DNA from 3 places in the Pseudomonas sp. T1.Ur genome. Region 1 is predicted to be linked to each of the others. Evidence: predicted binding sites of a transcription regulator. Region 1 holds the regulator's gene; each other region holds the start of a gene.

Region 1 (4,138 bases):
AGTGATATAACGCTGGTCACCAAGCCGGACCTGAACATGTTCCGCGGCACCGAATTTCCGTGGCATGTGCAGAGTGAGCGCGCCGAGGTCAATCCCGGCGGCACCGAAGTCGAACTGATCGACTCGGTACGCATCGCCCGGACCGATGAGAAAAACCGTACGACCATCATTACCAGCAGTCGCATGACGGTCTTTCCGCAACGAGAATATGCGCAGACCGAGCAACCCGTTAGAATCGACGGCGCCGGCGGCGTGTCGACCGGCGTGGGAATGAAGGCGTATTTGAAGGAAAGCAGGATACACCTGCTATCGAAAGTAAGAGGACAGTATGAAGCTCGCTAAAACCCTCCCTATTTTGCTCAGTCTGGGCGCGGCACTGGGAAGCGCGAGCGCCTGGGCCCTCCCCAACGACCGCGACCAGCCTATCCGCATCCAGGCCGACGACGCGCAACTGGACGACAAGAACGGTGTCGCCACCTATAAAGGTGACGTGATCATCACCCAGGGCTCGATGAAGGTGACCGGCAATACCGTGACCATCACCCGCACCCAGTCCGGCGACATCGACGTGGTGACTTCGGTGGGCAACCTGGCCTACTTCGAACAACTGCAAACCGCGGGCGACACCAAGCCTGTACAGGGTTATGGGGTTACCATCCAGTATCACGCCGCCCAGGACCGCGTTGTCCTGATCGACCGCGCCAAGGTTGTCGACAAGGACAACAACGTGACCCAAGGCGAGAAAATCGTCTATGACACGGTCAAGAAACTGGCCAGCGCGGGTCGTGCCACTGGCAGCAAGGTCACCGAGGCGCGTCCGCGTATCGACATGGTGATCCAGCCGAAAAAGAAAACCGACGAGCAAAAGGCCCAGTAATGGCAACTCTGAAAGCCCAACACCTGGCCAAGAGCTACAAGAGCCGCCAGGTTGTGCGCGATGTCAGCCTGTCCATCGAGAGCGGCCAGATCGTTGGCCTGCTCGGCCCCAACGGCGCGGGCAAGACGACCTGCTTCTATATGATCGTCGGCCTGGTCCAGGCCGATCAGGGCCGCGTCCTGATCGACGACCTGGACGTCAGCCACCAGCCGATGCACGGCCGGGCGAAGGCCGGGATCGGCTATTTGCCGCAAGAAGCGTCGATCTTCCGCAAACTGTCGGTTGCCGACAACATCATGGCCATCCTCGAGACCCGCAAGGAACTCGACAAGGCCGGCCGTCGACAGGAGCTGGAAAGCTTGCTGCAGGAATTCCACATCAGCCACATTCGCGACAACCTGGGCATGAGCCTGTCCGGTGGCGAACGTCGCCGCGTGGAAATCGCCCGTGCCCTGGCCACCGCGCCGAAATTCATCCTCCTCGACGAACCGTTCGCCGGCGTGGACCCGATTTCGGTGGGCGACATCAAGCAGATCATCCACCACCTCAAGGCCAAGGGGATCGGCGTGCTGATCACCGACCACAACGTGCGCGAGACACTGGATATCTGCGAGACGGCCTACATTGTCAATGACGGCCAGCTGATTGCCGAAGGTGACTCCGCGACCATCCTGGCCAATGAACTGGTCAAGGAAGTGTACCTGGGTCACGAGTTTCGCCTGTAAGCACAGATGTCTGGTGCATCGCCCGGGCGTCGCCAATTTTATTGTGGCGACGCTCTAGGCAAACACCTCAGTTTCAGGCATATAATTTGCTTAAGTTTGGCGCTCCGGCGCCCTTGTAGTGGATGGCGCATGTGCGCCGGCGAATAAGGTGTTAAGCCCCTGCCATGAAACCATCGCTAGTCTTGAGAATGGGCCAGCAGCTGACGATGACGCCGCAGCTGCAACAGGCCATCCGCCTGCTCCAATTGTCGACCCTGGACCTGCAACAGGAAATCCAGGAGGCCCTGGAGTCCAATCCGATGCTCGAACGCCAGGAAGAAGGCGACGACTTCGACAACTCCGATCCGCTGGCCGACAACGTCGAACAGAAAACCCCTGCCGAAATCCCGGAACCGTCCTATCAGGAAGCCGCCCCGACGGTGGATAACATCGAGGACGGCGAGTGGAACGAACGCATTCCCAACGACTTGCCCGTGGATACGGCATGGGAAGACGTCTACCAGACCAGCGCCAGCAGCCTGCCAAGCGGCGATGACGATGAGTGGGACTTCACCACCCGCACCTCCGCCGGCGAAAGCCTGCAAAGCCACTTGCTGTGGCAACTGAACCTGGCGCCGATGTCCGACACCGATCGCCTGATCGCCGTGACCCTGATCGATTGCATCAACAACCAGGGCTACCTGGACGAGACACTCGAAGAAATTCTCGAAGCTTTCGACCCCGAGCTCGACATCGAGCTGGATGAGGTCGAGGCGGTCCTGCACCGCATCCAGCAGTTTGAACCCGCCGGCATCGGCGCCCGCAGCCTGGGTGAATGCCTCTTGCTGCAATTGCGCCAGTTGCCCGCCAAGACACCGTGGCTGGCCGAAGCCAAGCGACTGGTCACCGACTACATCGACTTGCTGGGCGGCCGCGACTACAGCCAACTGATGCGGCGCATGAAGCTCAAGGAAGACGAGCTGCGCCAGGTCATCGAGCTGGTGCAAAGTCTCAATCCACGGCCCGGCTCGCAAATCGAATCCACCGAGCCTGAATACGTTGTCCCCGACGTGATCGTGCGCAAGCACAATGATCGCTGGCTGGTGGAGCTCAACCAGGAATCGGTGCCGAAACTTCGGGTCAACGCCCAATACGCCGGTTTCGTGAAACGCGCCGACACCAGCGCCGACAACACGTTCATGCGCAACCAGTTGCAGGAAGCGCGCTGGTTCATCAAGAGCCTGCAGAGCCGCAACGAAACCCTGATGAAAGTAGCGACCCAGATCGTCGAGCATCAGCGCGGCTTCCTGGAGTACGGCGATGAAGCGATGAAGCCGTTGGTCCTGCATGACATTGCCGAGGCAGTGGGCATGCACGAGTCGACGATTTCACGGGTGACCACCCAGAAATTCATGCATACCCCGCGGGGAATCTATGAATTGAAATATTTTTTCTCCAGCCATGTCAGCACCTCGGAAGGCGGCGAATGCTCGTCCACGGCCATCCGCGCGATCATCAAGAAACTGGTCGCCGCGGAAAATCAGAAAAAGCCGTTGAGTGACAGCAAGATCGCTGGTTTACTGGAGGCACAAGGCATTCAGGTGGCCCGCCGTACCGTCGCCAAATACCGCGAATCCCTCGGGATCGCACCTTCGAGCGAACGCAAGCGGTTGATGTAACAGGCCACGCCACAGCGTTCCAGTGGCAGGCAACCCAGCCTGCCGCTTTATGCACTGGCAACGAAGGAGAAGCTGTATGCAAGTCAACATCAGTGGACACCAACTGGAAGTGACCGAACCCCTGCGCACCTACATCGGCGAAAAACTCGACCGATTGGAAAGGCATTTCGACAAGATCACCAACGTGCAAGTCACGATGTGCGTCGAAAAACTGCTGCAGAAAATCGAAGCCACGCTGCATATTCCCGGCGGAGAAGTAGTTGCCAACGCAGAGCACACAGACATGTATGCCGCGATTGACCTGCTGACCGACAAGCTGGATCGCCAACTCAAAAAGCATAAGGAAAAGACCCAGAGCCTCCTCCAGGGCGCAACCGGTCGTTAACCCCCCCAATCCATGATCCGACTAGAAACCATCCTGACCCCCGGCCGTTCCCAAGTGAACGCGCCGGGCGGCAGTAAAAAGAAAGCCCTCGAACAAATCGCCAACCTGATCCACCGCGAAGTGCCGGATCTGGAAATGCAGGATGTCTTCGAGGCATTGGTTGCCCGTGAAAAACTCGGTTCCACCGGTTTTGGCAACGGCATTGCCATCCCCCATTGCCGCCTCAAGGGCTGCGCCTCGCCCATCAGCGCGCTGCTGCACCTTGAAGCCCCCATAGATTTCGACGCCATCGATGGCGCCCCGGTCGACCTGTTGTTCGTCTTGCTGGTCCCGGAGGCCGCGACCGATGCGCACCTGGAGCTGCTGCGCCAGATCGCCAGCATGCTCGATCGCAAGGAAGTACGCGAAAAACTACGCAGCGCCCCAAGCAACGAAGCCTTGTATCAGGTAGTCCTGGACGAGCAGAACGGCCATTAAACATGCGCATGATCAT
Region 2 (4,138 bases), 860 kb from region 1:
GCTCGCAACAACGCGCTCCATTGATAGTAGGCATGGGCCGTGCCGTCGTTGACGGCATGGGCCTGGTCGCCGGCCATTTCGTAGCGGGCGTCGAGCAGGCGCAAGGTGTTGTCGGCCCTTTCGATGAACGTTCCCAGGCGTATGAACCTGAACGCATCGTTGCGCATGATGGTGCCGTAGGTGGCACCGCGAAACAGGTGGGACCGCTCCTTGATCCATTCGCAGAAACGGCTCATGCCGTAGCGACCCAGGCCTTGCTCGGCGATCTGGCGAATTTCCAGCCAGGTGGCGTTCACGTTTTCCCACATGTCGGCGGTGATTCGGCCACGCACCGCATGGGCACTGGCACGTGCGGAACCCAGGCAACTGTAGATACTGGCGGGGTTGGCCGCCTCCAGGGCGAAAAAATGCAGCAGGCGCTCGGCGTGCAGGTCACCGTGCCTGTCCCGGTAGTCATCCAGCGTGCCGGTAATGAGCAATGGCATGGCCAATTCATGCAAGCCGTCGCCGCGCCCATCCTGGGGCATCAATGACAGCGAATAACTGACGTCGAGCATCCGCGCGAGGTTTTCCACCCGCTCCAGATAACGCGACATCCAATACAAGTCCGAGGCGGTCCTGCTTAACATGGCAGCTCCTTCATTCCTCGACCACCCAAGTGTCCTTGGTGCCGCCGCCCTGGGACGAATTCACCACCAGGGAACCTTCGCGCAGCGCCACGCGGGTCAGGCCACCCGGTACCACGCGGGTTTCTCGCCCCGCCAGGACAAACGGACGCAAATCGATATGGCGCGGCGCGATGCCGTTTTCGACAAAGGTCGGGCACGTGGACAACGACAACGTGGGTTGCGCGATGTAGGCATGCGGCTTGGCCTTGATCCGCTCGCGGAACGCGTCGATCTGCGCCGTCGTCGAGGCAGGCCCCACCAGCATGCCGTAACCGCCGGAGCCCTGGGTTTCCTTGACCACCAGGTCCGCAAGGTTCGCCAGCACATGGGAAAGCTCAGCGGGGTTGCGACATTGCCAGGTGGGCACGTTGTTCAGGATCGGCTCCTCGTCCAGGTAGAACCGGATCATGTCGGTGACAAACGGATACACCGATTTGTCATCCGCCACCCCCGTGCCGATGGCGTTGGCCAGCACCACATTACCCGAACGGTAGGAGGACAGTAGCCCCGGCACGCCGAGCATCGACTGCGGATTGAAGGCCAGCGGATCGAGGAAGGCGTCATCGAGGCGACGGTAGATCACGTCCACGGCTTTCGGTCCGTCCGTGGTGCGCATGAAGACCTTGTCGTCACGTACGAACAGATCCGCGCCCTCCACCAGCTCGACGCCCATCTCACGGGCGAGGAAGGCGTGTTCGAAAAACGCACTGTTGAAACGCCCGGGCGTCAGGACCACGACGCTTGGGTCGTCCAGGGGGCTGGCGCTTTTCAGCGTGTCGAGCAGCAAGTTCGGGTAATGGTCGATCGGTGCGATGCGCTGCGCGGCGAACAGCTCGGGGAACAGGCGCATCATCATCTTGCGATCTTCGAGCATGTAGCTGACGCCGCTGGGCGTACGCAGATTGTCCTCGAGCACGTAGTACGTGCCGTCACCATCGCGCACCAGATCGACACCGCAAATGTGGGCATAGACATCGCGATGCAGATCCAGCCCCTGCATCGCCAGTTGATATTGATCGTTGGCCAGGACCTGCTCGGCCGGGATGATGCCGGCGCGGATGATCCGCTGTTCGTGATAGAGGTCGGCGAGGAACATGTTCAGCGCCTTGACCCGCTGGATGCATCCACGTTCGACCATTCGCCATTCACTGGCGGGAATGCTGCGCGCAATGGTATCGAAGGGGATCAGGCGCTCCGTTCCCTGCTCATCGCCGTAAAGCGTGAACGTGATGCCAGCACGGTGAAACAGCAGGTCTGCCTCGCGTCGCCGTTGTGCCAGGAGCTCGTCGGGCGTTTCGGCCAGCCACCGGGCGAACGCTCGATAATGTGGGCGGACCTGGCCGCCGGCATCGTACATTTCATCGTAACCAGTGCGGATCATGCCGTACTCCTTGTCACCCCGGCTTAGGCGTCGCAAGGCCCGTGCCATCGGCATAAACGCTTTATTATCAACGGGTTGGATAACCCACAGACAAGCCGAGCACCGTCGTGGTGCAGCCACTGTCCCCGTCCTGACATACTCGCTTCATCGCGGCGCAAACGCCGCGTCTCCTGAGCATAGTCGACGCGATGACGGAGGTTGGCTGTGTCGCCACGAGGTGGCAGACATGAAAACGGCCGACACAAGGGTCAGCCGTTGCTGTGAGGCAGGAAGAAAAGGTCAGGCTTGCAGGCGCCGGATCTCCTGCTTGACGCCCCATCCTTCGATAATGCCGCCCAAGGGCTCCACCACGGCTTCGAAGTTCAGCTCGAAATCGCCGATGTCATCATAGGTGGCGTACATCACACGGCTCAGCTCCAATGACCAGGCTCCGTCTTCGCGAGCACTGATCTGCGCATTCAACGATTCGCCGCGAAATTGACCTGCCGCCCTGCGCGCCCGCTCCTCGTCGGGGAAAATGGCGTAGAACTCGATGGGATGGAATTGGGAGAAATCGAAACCGCCCTCTTTCATGCGGCGCAGCACGCTGGTGCTGATGTCTTCTTGATAGGCTGTGCTCATGAAACGTCCTCCTCAGACCGATGGATAGACTTTCCGTCTTCCCGTGCGTGCAACCTGCGGTTACAAGCAGTACGGCATCAACTGACCGTCGGGACACAAGCATGTAGCTGACAAGACCGGACCTTGGCGATCCTTTCGCTGATCTCGATTGCAGAGTAGCTTCAAGTCATCGCCGCTGCCAAGCGGGACCAGACAAGGATTTTCATGAAATCGGTTTAATGCTGATGATTTCAATGCTGTTTTGGGTTTTGAGACTTTTGAGCGTAGGGTCTTCGGTGCGACCTTCCAGGTCGTTGAGGTCAAGCTTGGCGGGGACTGGCAGCAGCTTCTGCCGGATCAACTGGGCAGCCTGCTCCATGGCGGGCTTCTGGTCGTAATCGAACTGCTCGGCGATGGCTTCGCCGTGATCGTCAACGAAAGTGATTTCCCACTTTGGCATCGGTGTCTCCTTGATCAATACATGGCAGGACTTACCTGCATCTCGACATTGACGGCGAAACAATCGTTCCGCTGAGTTGCCAACGGCACAGATGAAAAAACCGCCTCGAGGGCGGTTTCTTCATGTGGCGGTCGCCGTTATTTTTCGGCGCGCTCTTTCAACGCTTTCAGCGTGTTGAACGGCGCGTCCACCACGAACTTGTTAGCCAGCCAGGACGGCACGTCGCCGCCCGGTTCGGTGTGGACCTGGTAGGTCACTTCGATCCGGTCCGCACCCTTGGGGGTGAATGTCCAGAAGCCGTCGACTTGTGCCACGCGCACAAAGCCCTTCTCCTCCGGCACGTAAGTCGGCACGCCCTTGAGCTTGCGAGTCAGGCTGCCATCGGCGCCCTCCTCGGTGGTGACTTCCAATACGGAATCACGGGACGTCACCGGCCACGGCGTATTGAACTGGGTGTAGGTCCAGCTCTTGTTGCCCTCATGCTTGAGCAACTTCTGGCTCTTGCATTCATGAATCCAGGCGCAGGCACCAGGCACGTCTTCCTGCAGGGCTCGCAATTTCGCCATGGTGGTCTTCATGACGGTCACGCCACGGTAGGCCTTGTATTTGGAACCGGTCACTTCACTGAGTGACACCTGGATACCTTCCTTGTCCTTGACGACCTGCCAGTCCTCTGCCTGGGCGGTAGCCGTCGCCAACAACACGGTCAAACCACACAACACAGCCATACGATGCAGCGAACCCATAGGTTGTTTTCCTTATTGTCCAAGTTCGTTCATGTCAGTCTTGACGATTGCCTCACTACGCTGCCGTGACCAGCTCCCACCATCCGATCAACCGAATGGCTTCGTCGCTGCTGCTGCCGCAGACCTCGATGTCGGCTTCAAACGCCGAGCACACCGCCGGGCGTTCCGGTTGGCCGAAGATCTGGCACAGATTATCGACCGACAACTGTACGCAACGTTCTCCCGCCGGCTTGCCCTGGGGCATGCCCGGGATGGGCGAACTGATGGAAGGGGCGATGCAACA
Region 3 (4,138 bases), 3.5 Mb from region 1:
CTTGTCCATTTGCGAGTTGGCGTTCTTGCTGGCCTGGGTCCGCTCGTTCAGGGTGATGGTGATGATGTCACCGACCCGGAAAGCCTTGCGGTCGCTGTACAGGTTCTGCTCGAAACCGGCCTGGTAGATCGAACCGTTGTTGGCGGCCGCCGGCAACGGTGTGCGCGGCAACACCGGAGCGTAGTACGGGTCATTGGGCCTTGGCGTTGGCGCGACACAACCCGCCAGTGCGGTGATCCCACTCAATGCCAGAACAGATACGAAGCGATTCATGACCCTACCTCTTGGTGTTGCAGGCGACCCTGGGGCCGCCCTGTCTACGTGATGACGAATGTTGCGACGCGATTACAGGTTCTGCGTGACGAACGAGAGCATCTGGTCGGCGGTGGAGATCACCTTGGAGTTCATCTCGTAGGCGCGCTGGGTGGTGATCATGTTGACCATCTCCTCGACCGTGCTCACGTTGGAGGTTTCCAGGGTGTTCTGCAGCGTGGTGCCGAAACCGTTCAGGCCAGGCGTGCCGATTTGCGGCGCGCCACTGGCGGCGGTTTCCAGGAACAGGTTGTTGCCCACCGCTTGCAGGCCGGCCGGGTTGATGAAGTCGGCGGTTTGCAGGTTGCCGATCACCTGTGAGGCCGGGTTGCCCGCAATGGTGATGGACACGGTGCCGTCGCGGCCCACGGTAAAGGTCTGGGCATCGTTCGGAATGATGATGGCCGGTTCCAGGGCGAAACCACTGGCGTTGACGATCTGGCCATTGGAGTCGAGGTGGAAGGTACCGTCACGGGTGTAGGACGTGGTGCCGTCCGGCTGCAGGATCTGGAAGAAACCGCGACCGTCGATGGCCATGTCCAGCGGCTGCTCGGTGGTTTGCAGGCTGCCGGCGTTGAAGTTCTTCTGCGTGCCAACGATGCGCACACCAGTACCCACTTGCAGGCCCGACGGCAATTCGCTGTCCTGGGTCGATTGGGCGCCTGGCTGGCGTTTTACCTGGTACAGCAGGTCCTGGAACTCGGCGCGATCACGTTTGAAACCCGTGGTCGAAACGTTCGCCAGGTTGTTGGAAATGGTGGTCAGGTTGGTGTCCTGGGCGGACAGGCCTGTTTTGGCAACCCATAGAGCCGGAAGCATTCGATTCTCCTCGTACGCCTGTTTTTCGGCGCAGCGCTGTAATTAATGATTAGATCTGCAAGACCCGAGCCATGGCTTCATCGCCTTCTTTGGCGGTGTTCATCATCTTGACGTGGAGCTCGAATTGCTTGGCCAGGGCCAGCACCGAAGTCATTTCATCCACGGCGTTGACGTTGCTCGCCTCCTGGAACCCCGACACCAGCTGCACGTTGGCATCGATGGGCGCCGGCTGGCCGTCCTTGGTACGGATCGAACCGTCCAGGCCCTTGGTCATGTTCTTCAGGTCCGGGTTGACCAGCTTGATGCGGTCCACTTCAGCCATCACACGCGGCCCTTCGCCCATGGCGCGGATGCTGATGGTGCCGTCCTGGCCGATTTCGATTTTCTGCTCCGGTGGCACGGCGATCGGCCCGCCATTGCCCATCACCGGCATGCCGTTGCCGGCCCGCAGCACGCCCAGGGCGTCAACATTGAGGCTGCCAGTGCGCACGTAGCTTTCACCGCCATCGGGGTTTTGCACCGCCATCCAGCCCGGCCCGCTGACCGCCACGTCCAGGTCGCGACCGGTTTGCACCAGCGCTCCCGGGGTGAAGTCAGTGGCAGGCCGCTCGGACATGGCAAACGCCCGCGCCGGAAAGCTGTCGCCGAACACCGGCATCGAACGTGCCTGCTCCAGGTCTTTCTGAAAACCATTGGTGGAGATGTTCGCCAGGTTGTTGGCATGGGCCCGCTGCGCCAGTGCGTTCTGGCTGGCGCCGGTCATTGCCACATAAAGGTACTTGTCCACTGTCGTTCCTCTGCATGCCGGACGTTTGCCGCCCACTGCTGTGTTGCACAGCCTTAAGCAAATTGCAGACCAACTTTTTTCTGGCGCTGACCGACCCGGTAAACAAAGGACTTGAGGGGATCGGAAGGGATTATGGAAACGTATCGAAGACGAAAAACCGGCGGTGTCATGCCGGTGGGTGGCAATGCTTGTCCTTGAGTAATGACCGCTGCCGCCATCGTCGGATCGCCGGCGATCCGACGATGAGGCCAGCAAAAAAACAACAGATAAATAGCTATGACTCGGTTTTGCCGACTTCGTACTCGCGCAACTTATTGGCAATGGTCGTATGGGAAACCCCCAGCCGCTTGCCCAGTTGCCGGCTGCTCGGGTGTTCGGAATACAAACGCTCCAGCACCGCTTTCTCGAAACGCCCAACGATCTCGTCCAGCCCGCCCTCAAGGGAAAAATCGCCAAGGGGCTGACGCACCCCGTAGTCCGGCAGGCGGATGTGCTCGGCTTTCACCTTCCCGCCATCGCACAGGGAAACCGCCTGGAACAGCACGTTTTCCAACTGCCGGACATTGCCCGGCCAATGGTAATGGCTGAGACGATCCATCGCCGCCGGGGCCAGCTTGGGCAGTGGGCAGCCGATCTGGCGACTGGCCTGGTCGAGAAAATGCTCGACCAGCGGGGCCAGCCCGTCGAGGCATTCGCGCAGCGGGGGGATATGTAGGGAAAGTACGTTCAAACGGTGATACAAGTCCTGGCGGAATTCGCCTCGGGCGCAGAGTTCGGACAAATCGACCTGGGTCGCGCAGATCACCCTGACATCCAGGTACACCTCTTCATCGCTGCCTACGCGGCGGAAGCATCCGTCCTGCAGGAAGCGCAGCAATTTCACCTGCAGACGAGGGCTCATTTCCCCGACCCCGTCGAGAAACAGCGTACCCCCCGCCGTCAGTTCCAGCAGCCCGAGCTTGCCTTCGGCCCGAGCCCCTTCGAAGGCGCCAGGGCCGTAGCCGAACAGTTCGGTCTCGGCCATCGACTCCGGCAACCCGGCGCAGTTAAGCGCCATCAGCGGCGACTGCCCGCGCGGACTCGCCAGGTGACAGGCGCGGGCCAGCAGTTCCTTGCCCGTGCCGGTTTCGCCTTCGATCAACAGTGGCGCGTCCAGCGGCGCCATGCGCCGGGCCTCCCGGACTACCGCGGCCATCACTTTTGAACTCTGGAAGATACTGTCGAAGCCGCGCAGTTCCTGCTTGCGCACGTTGTAGATGCGTTCGCCGACCCGATCAGCGCGGTGCAGGGTCAACACCGCGCCGGCCATGGCCTCGCTGTCGTCATGCTCCGATTGCAGCGGCGCGATGTCGGCCAGGAACACATCGCCCTTGACCTTGACCCGCAGCCCATTGATCCGCGACTGGTTGGCGCGCACCAGCTCCGGCAGGTCGAAATCCTCGGCGTAGCGGGACAACGGGATTCCCGGCACCTCGTCCACCCGCACCCCGAGCAACTGCGCCGCCGCCCGGTTGGCCGCGACGATGGAGCCGCCCATGTCGATCGACAACACCGGGAACTCCAGGGCGCCGAGCAAGGCGTTGAGCTCCATGTGCCGACGCTCGCTGGGCATAAGGCCTACGCGCTTGACGCCAAACACCCCGGCAATGCCTTCGAATTTCGGACGCAACGCCTGGAACTGGATGTTGATCAGGTTCGGGCAATGCAGGTAGATCGCGTTGCCATGCTCGCCCCCCACTTCACCCCGGGCGACGTTGATGCCGTATTCCACCAGCAGGTTGAGGATGTCCCGCAGGATGCCGATGCGGTTCTGGCAATGGACTTTGATGCGCATAAGAGGCCCGATGTTTGTTGGAAATTCGTAGCGAGGTTGCTTCCGCCCGTAGGCGCTGCCGAACGAAGCGAGGCTGCGATCTTTTCGCAGACAGTTAAATCTCAAGCGAAAAGATCAAGATCAAAAGATCGCAGCCTTCGGCAGCTCCTACACGGTGCGGACCGGTTGCTCGCCATGAGGTTTTTTTTGCATGGCGACGGAAATAATCGTCAAGATTATGTGACAGTTGTAGGAAGTTTCCCAAGCGAAAATGCCTGAGACGGCGTGACACCTCGCGAAACGTAACGAAAACTTTACGATATGAGCCCTGGCGCACCGCCGGTCCTCGGAAGGGCCTGCTGCGAACACCTCTGCTTCGGGTTATCTCTAATGCATCGCTGGACATA

What was found. The regulator sigma-54, encoded in region 1, starts transcription at its own class of promoters, with help from an activator protein. The targets are predictions, from matches to a motif close to ANTGGCATNNANNTTGCTNT.
Region 2: M8Q45_RS16435 (circularly permuted type 2 ATP-grasp protein) is a predicted target of sigma-54. The motif match lies at 2,079-2,098, and genes of this name have one in related genera.
Region 3: M8Q45_RS04800 (flagellar basal body rod protein FlgF) is a predicted target of sigma-54. The motif match lies at 1,973-1,992, and genes of this name have one in related genera.

The regions. Positions count from the first base shown of each region.
Region 1 is NZ_JAMGSN010000001.1:4,566,016-4,570,153, forward strand. It holds gene lptC (LPS export ABC transporter periplasmic protein LptC) at 1-342, shown strand, start outside; gene lptA (lipopolysaccharide transport periplasmic protein LptA) at 329-877, shown strand; gene lptB (LPS export ABC transporter ATP-binding protein) at 877-1,602, shown strand; gene M8Q45_RS20345 (RNA polymerase factor sigma-54) at 1,767-3,260, shown strand; gene hpf (ribosome hibernation-promoting factor, HPF/YfiA family) at 3,337-3,645, shown strand; gene ptsN (PTS IIA-like nitrogen regulatory protein PtsN) at 3,658-4,122, shown strand; gene rapZ (RNase adapter RapZ) at 4,125-4,138, shown strand, end outside.
Region 2 is NZ_JAMGSN010000001.1:3,709,791-3,713,928, forward strand. It holds gene M8Q45_RS16430 (alpha-E domain-containing protein) at 1-629, opposite strand, end outside; gene M8Q45_RS16435 (circularly permuted type 2 ATP-grasp protein) at 640-2,049, opposite strand; gene M8Q45_RS16440 (ribonuclease E inhibitor RraB) at 2,329-2,670, opposite strand; gene M8Q45_RS16445 (hypothetical protein) at 2,873-3,109, opposite strand; gene M8Q45_RS16450 (START domain-containing protein) at 3,247-3,855, opposite strand; gene M8Q45_RS16455 (YkgJ family cysteine cluster protein) at 3,911-4,138, opposite strand, start outside.
Region 3 is NZ_JAMGSN010000001.1:1,025,367-1,029,504, reverse strand. It holds gene flgH (flagellar basal body L-ring protein FlgH) at 1-273, opposite strand, end outside; gene flgG (flagellar basal-body rod protein FlgG) at 346-1,131, opposite strand; gene M8Q45_RS04800 (flagellar basal body rod protein FlgF) at 1,181-1,918, opposite strand; gene M8Q45_RS04795 (sigma-54-dependent transcriptional regulator) at 2,193-3,752, opposite strand.